Regions from separate parts of the Sporomusa termitida genome, predicted to be linked through region 3. Evidence: riboswitches for the same ligand, from Rfam matches in the RefSeq annotation. Region 3 holds a riboswitch; each other region holds the start of a gene.
The links. Region 3 has a riboswitch for cyclic di-GMP ahead of SPTER_RS05565 (methyl-accepting chemotaxis protein). Riboswitches for the same ligand answer to the same signal wherever they lie in the genome.

Region 1 (4,246 bases), 980 kb from region 3:
TTTTAAAAAGTGTCATTGGAAGTACCTGCCTCACATATATTTCGGCATCCATCTGTACAGCACAAATTATAATAACCTTATCATAATCAGGTACATTTTAGCAGAGTGGATTACACCCTGTCAAATTTTTCAGGACACTGCAGGCTGGCAGAGCAGGCATATGTTACACAAGGAACTTTCTCACAGCTTCCTGCAGGTCTGTTGCCAGGTGGGCAAGGCTTTGACTGGCAGCGGCGATTTCCTCCATCGTTGCCGACTGCTCCTCGGTGGCCGCCGACACAACCTGAGCTTCTCCGGCGGCGGTTTTGCTCAGGTTGTCAATCCGCTTTACCGAGCCGACAATCTGCTGGCTGCCAAGTTTCATCTGCTCAATCGCGGTGGATATTTCTGTTACCTGCTCGGATACCTGGGTTACGAGCACCACGATTTCCTGAAAAGCCTGGCCGGCAGCATTGACCACCGCTGCTCCCAGTTTGACTTCGCGGGTACCGGCATCCATCGCCTGTACCGCTTTCCCGGTGTCCCCCTGAATGCCGCCAATCAAGGCGGCAATTTGCTCCGTAGCGGCCTGGGACTGCTCGGCCAGCTTGCGTACCTCTTCAGCCACAACGGCAAAGCCCCGTCCCTGCTCACCGGCCCGGGCCGCCTCAATAGCCGCATTAAGAGCCAACAAATTGGTCTGGCCGGCAATACCGGAAATAGTAGCAACAATCTGGCCAATCTCGCGTGACCGTTCCCCCAGCTCACTCACTACCTGGGCTGAATTATTGACAGTCTCTTCGATTTGCGTCATTTGATACACCGCTTTATCGACCGCAGCCTTGCCTTCATTGGCTTTACCGGCTGCCTGTGAGGATTGGCCGGCTACCCCATTGGCGGTTGCCGCCACCTGCTGAATGCTGGCGGACATTGCTTCAACCACTGCTGCCGTTTCATTTGCTGCCGCCAGTTGGTCTCCCGCCCCGGCTGCCACAGCCGTGATGGCGACCGCGACTTGAGTGGCAGCCAGTGCCGATTGGTCGGCACTGGCCGTCAGCTCTTCACTGGAAGCGGCTACCTGCTCAGACTGAGAGTGGACCCTGACGACAAGCGTACGCAGGTTTTCCCGCATCTCCCTGAAGCCTTTGGCCAATTGACCAATCTCATCTTCAGAAAAAATTTTAGCCTCCCGCTCCCGTAAATCCCCCTGCGCCAGCAGCAGGCATTCATCTCGAATCAGGGAAATAGGTTTGGCAATATATCTGGCAATTATAATAATACCGGCGGTAGCAATAACTATACATAAAACAGCAATAATCAGCATAGTCCTCGCCAGAGCATCGGTTGGCCTGGTAGCCTCGGCTTGCGGTGCTGCCACCATCATTACCCAGCGTTTACCGCCAGGCAGCTCGACCGGTGTGGAGACACTGATCCTCTCCACATTATCATTAAAGCGATATACCCCCCGGGCCTGCTGCCCTGACTGAACTGCCTCCTTAAACAAATTAATCAGACGATCATCAAGTTCGGGTTGCTGCAATTTAAGCTCGGGATTCACCTTCTTCTCTGCGATATTCAGTTTACCGGCAAGTTCAGGCCGTTTGGGATGGGCAATAATGATACCCGAATCATCACTAAGCTGACCATAACCGGTATCCAGAAACTGCAGGTCTTTAATCATGTCTGTCAGCCTTGCCATGGAAAATGTGCCGACAAGCACCCCGGTCAGACGGCCTTCCTGTGTAACCGGTACCGCCAGAACGACCGCCAGCTTCCCGGTTGCCTTGGATACCAAAGGATCGGAGACGACCGCTGCCTTTGTTGCCAATACCTTTTTAAAATAGTCGCGTTCACCATAGGTAGCCGCATCGCCGGTACCGGAAATACCGGCGCCATCGGGTAAGATAAAAATAACGGCATCAAAACTCTTAATCCGTGTTTGGAATTCTGCCAGCACCTGCCCAATCTGAGTCTTATCAGTCCCGGCACTCACCTGCTGAACACTGGCCAGACCCTCCAGCTGGGAAATCAGGAGGCTCATGTCGGCCTGCACCCGCCGGGCATAGTCAGTTCCCATTGACATAGCAGTTTCATCAATGCTTGCTGACAGTGATTTGTTGGAAAGATAATAACTAACTCCGGCTAATACACTTAGGGCTACTACCACAAGTGGCAGCAATACCAGCAATAGGCGTGATTGAATCTTTTTTATTTTCATTTTTACGTCTCCCTCTAAATTAATTTAATATTGTCAACAGCACATGAGCAACATGCTCAAATTAAAAAATCGTCATATGCCTGTTGCCAAGGCTGACGAATATTTCCGTTAGAACAATAGCAACCTGGCAGTCATAGAATGTCACCCATCCATTAGACCCATGGCTTTGCGTCCCTACCTTTCAGTAAGTTTGCCAATATTTTGTTGGGAACTGCATTATACGGCGTTTACTTCATCCAGAATGGTAACAACCTCAAGATTTTTTTCCCTGTCAAGATCAATTAAATCACCGCTTTCCAGTTGAACGACCGGCCTTAATTTTAACAGTCCGTTTAACAGCACTACCTTGGCCTTGCTGCCATCATTTAACAGCACCGAGCTGCCGATGAGAAAGCCACGGATGTGAGCCAGAAAGATCAGGCAGATCTGGGGATTAAGCTTATCATACATCTGATCTAGAATAACCTCCACGACGGTGAAGGGAAGCACTTTCTTCCTATACACCCGCTCGGTACTCATTGCATCATAAATATCGGCAATAGCAACAATTTTTGCGTAGGTATGGATCTTTTCCCGGGCTAAACCCAGCGGATAACCACTGCCGTCTTCCCGTTCATGATGCTGCAATATCCCCAGCTTTACTTCTTCCGTTATGTCAAAGCAGTCGTCCAGTAAATGATACCCGTGGGTAGGATGGGCTCTGACAACCGCCATCTCTTCCGGTGTAAGCTTGCCCGGCTTATCCAGTATGTCTTCAGGGATTAGAACCTTGCCGATATCGTGTAACAGTCCTGCTAAGATGATGTCTTTCAGATTTTTTTCGGTAAATCCCAGCCATTTGCCAATAATGCCGGCGATGATTGCCACATTAAGAGAATGTTTGAAGGTATATTCATTGTGGGCTTTAACATTATGCAAATCATCTATGACCCCGGTAATGTTGACCATCAGTTCAATGTAGTTTTCGACTAATTCCTTACACTCGGCAATTGGCACTTCTTTAAAAGCCCTGACTTTTTTAAAGGTTTCCTCTACTGATGCAAGGGTATCTTTATATATACTAAAAAACCGGCAATTTGACGATAAGCTTTTATTAGGCAACACAATACTAACCTGTGATATTTTCCAGTTGCTAAGATTGTCAATATAGTCCTCTGTCAAAAATACACCTTGTTCCAACAAAACTTGTCCTGTATCAGACAGAACCGGCTGCGCGACTATCATACCTGGCTTAAGTTCTTCTAGCCGTAATAAGTGTTGGTTCGGAAACATCTTATCCTCCGTTCAAATAAAATAGTACCTAACTAGTCACAACAGCCAGGTACTTAATTATTCCGAGTGAGTTTCAACCCGCCTATTGTAGATTTTCTGCTATTACAGCTATGTGGTAAAGCGGCATGCCCGGGAACAATCAAAATCCCGCATATTATTTCAAATTCATACATAATTCTACAATACTTTCTTTGCTAATACTATTGGAGTATGGTACAAAAAAAACCGGTACCTGTTGTTGCCGTATAACAATAAACTGTTTTGCGATGAATTCATCTGTTCTCACCTGTTTCCGCTTTCTGTAATTTCCAAATCTTTAAATACAATATCAGCAACACCTTAGTCTCCATTTTATCCAGCGACATCCCCAAAAAATCCTCAATCCGCCTTTTTCGCCAAATGACCGTATTATGATGGATAAAAAGCTTCTGTGATACGGCCTTGAGATTTATCTCCTCCAGTATCAATTCCAGCGTAAATAATAGATTACTGCCCCGTACCTGGTCATATTCGGCAAGACGACCGATCGTATTCTGCACAAGCGCGCAGGTATTTTCATCATGGAGCAGCTGAAATGCGACTTCATAAATCCCGATATCATCACAATGCACCACTTGCGCGCAATTGGAAGCGGCGACAATAACCGCCCGGTTTGCTTTTTCATAGCTGTCCCTGAACCTGATGGGAGTCCCGGATGTACCGGAAATGCCGATTTTGGCACTGATATGAGGAAAAAGCACCTTCATTTCGCTAATCAGCTGATTGGCAAAATCAATT
Region 2 (4,246 bases), 560 kb from region 3:
GCTTTAAAACCGGCCCGGACCGGTTTCCGGCAGGCTGTACATACGCTGGGGCTGACTCCGGCTGAGGTTGCCGTGGTCGGCGACCAGCTATTTACCGATATGCTGGGCGGTAACCGGCTTGGTTTATTCACAATCTGGGTGCAGCCGCTGGCGTCGCAGGAATTTATCGGCACTAAGATTACCCGGCAGTTTGAAAAACTGGCCATCCGCCTGTTGCGGGCCAGCGGGCGTCTATAGGAGGGTATTGATGAAGATCGCAATGCTGCAAATGGAGATCGTGGCCGGTGATGTGGCAGGCAATAAAAACAAAGGCCTCGCACTTGTTGAAGAGGCTGCTGATAAAGCCGATGTCATTATCTTGCCGGAGATATGGACAACCGGCTATGCTCTTAAAAATGTGGCTCAGGCTGCTGAACATATCGACGGGCCGCTGATGACCCAATTGGCCGGGATTGCCCGCAAACATCACGTAAACATCATTGCCGGCTCTGTTCCCGTCAGTCGTAATGGCCGGACCTATAACACCACAATGGTAATAGACCGGCAGGGCACTATCATTAACAGCTATGAGAAGGTACACCTGTTCAGTATGTATGGCGAAGAGCATTTTTTTGCCCCCGGCACTAAACTTGGGCTGCTGTCACTGGACAAGATGACGGCCGGAGTGGCAATTTGCTATGATCTCAGGTTTCCCGAATTATTCCGCTCACTGGCATTGCAGGGGGCTCAGGCTGTGTTTGTGCCGGCCGGATGGCCGGCGGCCCGGGGCCACCACTGGCGGACCTTGGTCCAGGCCCGGGCGATTGAAAACCACCTGTATATCTGTGCCGTAAACTGTGTGGGTGAGCATAAAGGCAGCCCTTTTTACGGACATTCGCTGCTTGTTGATCCGGAAGGAGTGATCATCGCCGAAGGGGATGACCGGGAAACAATTATTTATGGTGAAATCGATCCGGCCCGGGTGGCCGGGGCCCGCAAGGATATGCTGACTTTTGCCGACCGCCGGCCTGATCTTTATTCCTGTTAAAAGGGCATAGGGCCGGAGTAAAGGAGAAATTATGATCATAACGACTAAAACACAAAAAGTTGGATTACTGGGCTGGCCGCTCAGTCATTCCCTGTCCCCGGCCATGCACAATGCGGCCTTTGCGGCCAGCGGTCTTGACTATGTCTATCTGCCGCTGCCCACACCACCGGCGTTGCTGCCCCAGGCGGTAACCGGGTTAGCGGCCCTGGGCTTTAGCGGCGTTAATGTCACTATCCCGCACAAAGTGGCTATTATTGACTGCCTTGATGACCTTGATGACAGTGCCCGCCTGGCAGGGGCGGTGAATACGGTCGTTATCAGCGCCGGCCGGCTGATTGGCTATAACACCGATGCCGGCGGCTACATCGGCTCACTGCTGTCAGCCGGGGTTGCTGTCAAGGCGAAACATGCTGTTGTTTTGGGGGCAGGCGGGGCCGCCCGGGCTGTAGTGGCCGGTTTGGTTGAAGGCGGCATTGCTGCCGTCGGTATTGGCGCCCGGGATACGGCCAGGGCAGCCGCGGTTGCCGGGCTATTTGCCGGCACCGGGACACCGGTGAACAGCAGCGGCTGGGACTCAGCGGCATTTGCAGAAACAGTGGCTAAGGCCGATATTATTGTCAACACCACCCCCTTAGGCATGTATCCGGACAGTGCAAGCCAGCCGCCGCTGGCCTGGGCGCATATTAAGCCGACAGCAGTGATCTCCGATCTTGTCTACAATCCGCTGCAAACCGGTTTTTTGGCCGAAGCCAGCCGGCGTGGCCATACTGTGGTTACCGGCGAGGGGATGCTGCTGGAACAGGGGGCGCTTGCTTTTCAACTGTGGACAGGGGTTCCGGCGCCGCTGCCGGTTATGCGCCAGGCCTTACTGGCAGGATTAAGCGGTAATCCATCTTGACAATGAGAGTCATTATCAATTATACTTTTTATAGCTGTTTAAATTTATTAAAGTTTATATAACCTTAACAAAAAAATGCAGGAATTGTAAATTGTCAGGCGAATATACTTTAATAAAAAATCTGCAACCTTGTTGTTATCAGCATAACGGAGCAATGAATTCTGGTCTGTATTTGGGCACTTAGACCAGGGGGAGCGAGTAGTGCAACCGGCCGCAAAAATAGTTATATTTTGCTTGGCCGGTTGTTTTCATTTTTTCCTACACCACCTCAGCCACTGGGAGCAAAATTAGTTTTTTGCGGACTATAAAATAATGGAGCGCATATATGTTAAACAACCGCAAACGGTTAGGTGATCTGCTGATTGAAGCCGGCCTGATCTCCCGGGAGCAACTGGACAAAGCCCTGACTGTGCAAAAGCAAACCGGCGAGCGGCTGGGGAAGGTCCTCATTAATCTGGGTTACATAACAGAAAACAATATTATCGAGGTCCTGGAATTTCAGCTCGGTGTGCCGCATGTGGAGCTTGCCGGTATGGCTCTGGCCCGCGAAATTGTGGCGACCATTCCGGTTGCTTTGGCTGAACGCTATCAGATTATCCCGGTAAAAAAAGAGGGGCATAGACTTACACTGGCAATGGTTGATCCGACTAATTTTTTTGCCATTGACGATGTCCGGATGGCATCCGGGTGTGAGGTCGAACCGGTTATTGCTGCGGAGCGGGAGATTATGCGGGCCATCAGTCAATACTATGGGGTTAATGACTTAGTCGAAAAAGCAGTTAATCAGTTAAAGCCGGATGAAGCTGCGCCTATGGCCCAGGTCCAAACCGCTGATGACGCGCCGATTATCGGCATCGTTAACTCGCTGTTCAGCCAGGCGGTGCGGGAACGGGCCAGCGATATCCACCTGGAACCGCAGGAAAAAACACTGCGGGTCCGGTTCCGGATTGACGGGGTGCTCCGGGAAGTGGCGTCCTTTACCCGCGATATCCAGGCCGCCATTGTGTCCCGGATCAAGATTACCGGCGGCATGGATATCTCCGAAAGGCGCCTGCCCCAGGATGGCCGGATCAAGATTACCGAAGCCGGCCGTGATATTGATATCCGGGTATCGACCTTGCCGACCATTCTGGGCGAAAAGGTGGTTATGCGGATTCTCGACAAGCAGACTGTCATCCTGGATGTCGGCAAGCTGGGGTTTGCCCCTGATAACCTGCAGACCTTCCGCCGCCTGTACACCCAGGCTTACGGCATGATTCTGGTCACCGGCCCAACCGGATCAGGCAAAACGACAACCCTCTACTCAACCCTGGGAGAAATTAACACCATCAGCAAGAATACAATTACGGTGGAAGATCCTGTTGAATACCGTTTGGACGGTATCAACCAGGTCCAGGTCAATCCCCGGGCCGGCCTGACCTTTGCCCTGGGCTTGCGGTCTATATTGCGTCAGGACCCGAATATTGTGATGGTCGGCGAAATCCGGGACACGGAAACCGCCGATATCGCTATTCGGGCGGCGCTGACCGGTCATCTGGTGTTAAGCACCCTGCATACCAACGATGCCCCGGGGGCGATTACGCGGCTGATCGATATGGGGGTCGAGCCTTTTCTGGCCGCTTCCTCCATCCTGGGCGTACTGGCCCAGCGTTTAGTCCGGTGCATCTGCCCGGAATGCAAAACCAGCTATACACCGGCGGCTGACTCCCTGGAACGGCTGTTTCTCGGCCTGGCCCCGGACCAGCCCTTATGCCTGCAGCGGGGCACAGGCTGCGCAGCCTGCGGCTTTACCGGCTACAAGGGCCGGATGGGGATTCATGAGGTCATGCCGGTGACATCAGTCATCAGAGAATTGATTACCAGGCGGGCCTCGGCCGATGAAATTGCGCTGGCCGCCAAAAGCCAGGGGATGCTGTCGATGCGTCAGGATGGGATCGGGAAAGCGCTGGCCGGCCTCACCACGGTGGAAGAGGTCATGCGGGTGGCCTATGCCGGTCTGTAGCGCGGTTACTTCAAATGTAAGCAGTCATTGCCGTAGATAATGGAGGATACCTTGATGATGGAAGCACTACTGAGGGCCGCAGTTGAGAAACGAGCCTCTGATGTACATATTACAGTCGGCGTACCGCCCGTGCTGCGCCTTAATGGCAGCCTGGTCCGGACTGATGCGGCACCGTTAACGGTGCAGGATACCCGGACAATGCTGGAGGCCATTGCCTCGCCGGAACAGCAGGAGAAATTCTGGCAGACCGGTGAGCTTGATTTTTCCTTTGCCATCCCCGGCCTGAGCCGGTTCCGGGTAAACGCATTCCGGCAGCGGG
Region 3 (4,246 bases):
CAGACAGGTGAATGTTGGGCGCTGGAAGACTATTTTGGTTGGCCTGGTTTTTCTTGCCTGCCTTACCACGGCCCGGCTGGCAGGAGAAGTAACTACCCTGCCGCGTCCAGACTCAACCGGTGCTGCCAACTATTACGAAATGAAACCCAATCCCTATTACCTGTCCCTGGGTGTCAAAGGCTATCAGCAAACAACTGACTATACCTGTGGTCCGGCGGCTGTCATGTCGCTGTTACACTGGTATAATATATTAAGTGACGAAGCCATGAACCATGACACGGAAATGCGGCTTGCCCGGGAGATGGGGACCGGCGGCCTGGGCCATAAAAACCCCGGTACTCCTCCGCAGCAGATAGAAGCTTGGTTAAAGAGCAACGGTTTTGAGGTGACGCTCGGGTATGACGGCACCCTGGAGCTGCTGCGGGAAAACCTGGCGCGGGGAATTCCCACCCTGGTGGAGTGGATCGACTGGGGCGGCCACTGGGTGGTTGTCACCGGCTACTATGCCGCCTCCGAATCACCGTCCCGGGGTGTTGATTCCATCTTCTTTGCCGATCCGGCTGTCCAGTGGACGGCTGACAACAACCCGGACGGAATTTCTTCCTTTAATGCCTGGCGGTTCCGGGATATGTGGTTTGATGCCAAGTATTTAAATCCGGGCAATATAGTAAACAATGTATATATTATTGCTGTCCCCCGGCGGCAGTAAGCAAAGCAACCAGCCTGCTTGCAAGGCTGGTTGCTTTGCTTATTATAACTCAGACAGGGGCCGGCCCGCCACCACCGGCTTGGGGACTAACGGGCGTTCAGGCCTGACCGGCAGCCAGGCGAACATACCAACAACCGCCAAGGCGGCAGTGGTCATGATGGCCGCTTGCCAGCCGTAATGAGTTGAGTAGCTTTTGTCTCATAATGACCTCCTGAAAAAATATAAATGCTAAAACAGGGAAAAACTGCCGCGCGCAGGACAATAAAAAAATCCCTTATCCCCTAGAATAAATCTAAGGGGCAAGAGATTAATCCCGCGGTACCACCCTCATTAACCGTCTGTATGAACAGCGGTTTTCTCGTCAGGTCAAACAACCCTAAGCAAATAACGGTTGCACTCGTTGGAGCCGAGTCCGGCGAAGCTTACTTGGCCGCAAAAACACTGGCCGTTGGGCTTTGCAGTTCAGGAGTGATTAGTCTATACCGGTTTGTTACTGACTCGCACCATCCGTCAGTTCTCTGCAACGCCGCGGCAAGCTTGTCTCCCTCATCACTTTTACTGGTTATTTCATATTGTAAACTTGTAAAGCTTAATACAAAGTATAGTCATCCCCGGATTATCCGTCAAGCAATTTTTTAGGATATACAAGGGGAATGGTAGAACAGGATAAAATAAAATGATAAAATAATTAAATAGCGAATTTACTGACAGGAGAATTGCAATGAGAGTACTAGGGATCGTTGCCTCGCCCCGGCGGGTTGGCAATTCGGAGATCGTCGTGAAAGAAATGCTGGCTGTGCTGCCAGATACCTGGGAGAAAGGGATGATCAATCTCAATGATCTGGTCATTGAGCGCTGTAAGGCCTGTTATGCCTGTCTGCCGAAGGAGAAAAGATGCATTCTCAATGATGATCTGAACTTTTTTTTAGATCAGCTCCGGGCCGCCGATAAGATCATTATTGCCGCACCGGTATATTTCCTGGGCCAGCATACTGTCTTAAAACAGATTAATGACCGCCTGATATCCATTTTAAACAATGGCCCTGAGTATTTTACCGCTAAGCAGTGTGTGATTGTCATACCTTACGGCATAAAAGACTGGGAGGGGTACGCCCGGGAGGCAACTATGCATTTTGCCCGTTTCCTGGGCTTGCAGGTAAGCGGGACCCTGCTTGTCAAGGCTACCCTGCCCGGTGATGCTGCCGAGGCAACATCACTGGCCGCCGTTAAGAAGCTGGCTAAGTCGCTGGCCGATAATACAGTCGTAGATTTTGCCGAGCCGGATCAGGTATATTGCCCGGATTGCGGCAGCAGTCTGTTGCAGATTCAGCATAAAGCCAAGTGGCGGTGTGTGTTCTGTGGTGCCGGCGGTGAATGGGCGGTTGCTGACGGGCAATTTGCCATCACCTGTGTCCCCCGGACCCGGCAGCGTTTTTCCCTGGCCGGAATGACAGCCCATGGGGAACTGCTGACTCAGGCCAAAAATGAATTTATCAGCAACCGGAAACAAGTGGCTGCCATTCAGCAGCAATATAAAGACCCCGATTACTGGCTGAAACCGGGTTCTACCTAAAGTCGTTTTATGTTAGAATTTGAAAGTAATTAACTAAATTTAGCAGGATTTTGCGGAAAAATTTCGAAATAAGTTAAAAAGAGAACATGGATTACTGTATACGTTGATACTAAGTTGGCAAACTTATCGAAAGATAGGGACGCAAAGCCGTGGGTCTACAAGCTGTTTGCGCTCAAGACTGCCAGGTTGCAATCTGCATCCTGGCAGTCTTTTCATTTGCCGCCGCCAGTAATGGCCAAATGACAGTCAGTACAGAGCTTTACCAGGATCAATAATAAAATATTATGTTATGAAAGGACAGGTTACTATGAAGATTACAAGTATCAGAACCAAGCTGTTGCTCGTCTTACTGCCTTTTTTCATGCTGACTTTCGGATTATTGCTGGGGGTGAATTATTACCTGGCCGAAGAAGCCCTGACAACAAGCATTGATGAGAATGCAGTGGCAACCGGCAGTGATTATTCCAACCGTATTGAGTCCTATGTGCAGGGAGCGGCACTGCAGCTGGAGGCTTTTTCAACAAACAAAGCCTTATATAATCCGGCCGACAGGCAGCAGTTGCAGGCGGCCCTGCAGGATTGCGCCAAACGCCTGGGGAATTTGGAGAATGTAACCTACATTGCCACCGACGGCGCCGCCCTGCGCCCGGACGGCACGACTACCCAACTGGGCGAACGGGAATATTTCAGGCAGGTTGTGGCTACCCAAAAAACGGTGGTTTCTGATGTGCTGGTTTCCAAAACCACCGGCAAGGTCGCTGTGAATGTGGCTGTACCGCTGGTGCATAACGATCAGCTTACCGGCGTGTTAACCGGTACTGTTTCGCTGGCGAAACTGACGGAACTGATTGCCGATATGCAGTTTCTGACCACCGGCTATGGGGCGATTGCCGACAAAACCGGCAAACTCATTATTCACCCCAAACTGCCGGAGCTTGTCGGTAAAATAAGCTTCACCGAAAAAAAGCTGGACCCGGCGCTCAATACCAAAGAAGCCGAGCTTGACGATCATTTTATCAGTCTGTTTACAACGGCGGCCGAAACCGGCAAGCCTGTGCGGGGAACCTATAAATTTGTTGACGGTGTTACCAGAATCGGTGTTTTTACACCAATCCAGCTAGCGGGTGGGCAACAGTGGATTTTGATTGTAACCGCGCCGGCGGTTGAAGCCACGCAGGCTATGACTACCTTCACCTATGCCATGCTGAGCGGCTCCCTGCTTTGTGTTGTTTTAGCCGCCTTGTTTATCATCCTGCTCAGTAAAAGGCTGACGAAGCCAATTGCGCTGATGCGGGACGAATGCCTGCTATTGGCCCGGGGGGATCTGCGTGCGCAGCCGGCCAGCGTCTTTAGTCAGGATGAAGTGGGCCAGCTGGCGCAAGGTTTCCGGCAAATGCGCGATAGTTTGCGGACCCTGGTAACCAATGTTCTTTCCCAGTCCGAAGCACTGGCCGCTTCCAGTGAAGAGTTAACGGCCAGTGCGCACCAGTCGGCCGATGCCGCTAATCAGGTCGCCGGTTCGATTACGGAAATCGCCCAGGCGGCCGAAAACCAGGTCGCTGTTGTGAGCCAGATCACTGACCAGTCCCAGGCAATGGCTGACCAGGTAAATCAGATATCGCATGCGACCCAGGAACTGTCTCATATTGCGGAAGACACGGCGGAGGCTGCCAGGCAAGGCCGTCAGTCTGTGGATCAGGCCGTAGGCCAGATGAATGAAATTGGCAGAAACACAGACATTACCCAGGCCACGATTGGCGAATTAACGCAAAGCTCCCAGGAGATCAGAGAAATTGTTACCCTTATCGCCTCCATTGCCGGCCAGACCGATTTGCTGGCCTTAAATGCGGCGATCGAAGCGGCGCGCGCGGGCGAACAGGGGCGCGGCTTTGCCGTCGTGGCGGAAGAGGTCCGGAAGCTGGCCGAACAGTCCAATCGGGCGGCCCGTAAGATTAGTCAGTTAA

Region 1: linked by a shared signal. The riboswitch ahead of SPTER_RS01245 (methyl-accepting chemotaxis protein) and the one ahead of SPTER_RS05565 (methyl-accepting chemotaxis protein) in region 3 are both predicted to bind cyclic di-GMP.
Region 2: linked by a shared signal. The riboswitch ahead of gspE (type II secretion system ATPase GspE) and the one ahead of SPTER_RS05565 (methyl-accepting chemotaxis protein) in region 3 are both predicted to bind cyclic di-GMP.

The regions. Positions count from the first base shown of each region.
Region 1 covers NZ_CP036259.1:254,721-258,966, reverse strand. The annotation lists gene SPTER_RS01250 (SGNH/GDSL hydrolase family protein) at 1-16, opposite strand, end outside; gene SPTER_RS01245 (methyl-accepting chemotaxis protein) at 164-2,197, opposite strand; cyclic di-GMP riboswitch class I at 2,313-2,402, opposite strand; gene SPTER_RS01240 (HD-GYP domain-containing protein) at 2,414-3,469, opposite strand; gene SPTER_RS01235 (PAS domain-containing protein) at 3,742-4,246, opposite strand, start outside.
Region 2 covers NZ_CP036259.1:1,803,307-1,807,552, forward strand. The annotation lists gene SPTER_RS08095 (YqeG family HAD IIIA-type phosphatase) at 1-237, shown strand, start outside; gene SPTER_RS08100 (carbon-nitrogen family hydrolase) at 248-1,027, shown strand; gene SPTER_RS08105 (shikimate dehydrogenase) at 1,059-1,925, shown strand; cyclic di-GMP riboswitch class II at 2,065-2,147, shown strand; gene gspE (type II secretion system ATPase GspE) at 2,251-3,927, shown strand; gene SPTER_RS08115 (type IV pilus twitching motility protein PilT) at 3,982-4,246, shown strand, end outside.
Region 3 covers NZ_CP036259.1:1,239,619-1,243,864, forward strand. The annotation lists gene SPTER_RS05555 (peptidase C39 family protein) at 1-709, shown strand, start outside; gene SPTER_RS05560 (flavodoxin family protein) at 1,431-2,282, shown strand; cyclic di-GMP riboswitch class I at 2,389-2,476, shown strand; gene SPTER_RS05565 (methyl-accepting chemotaxis protein) at 2,590-4,246, shown strand, end outside.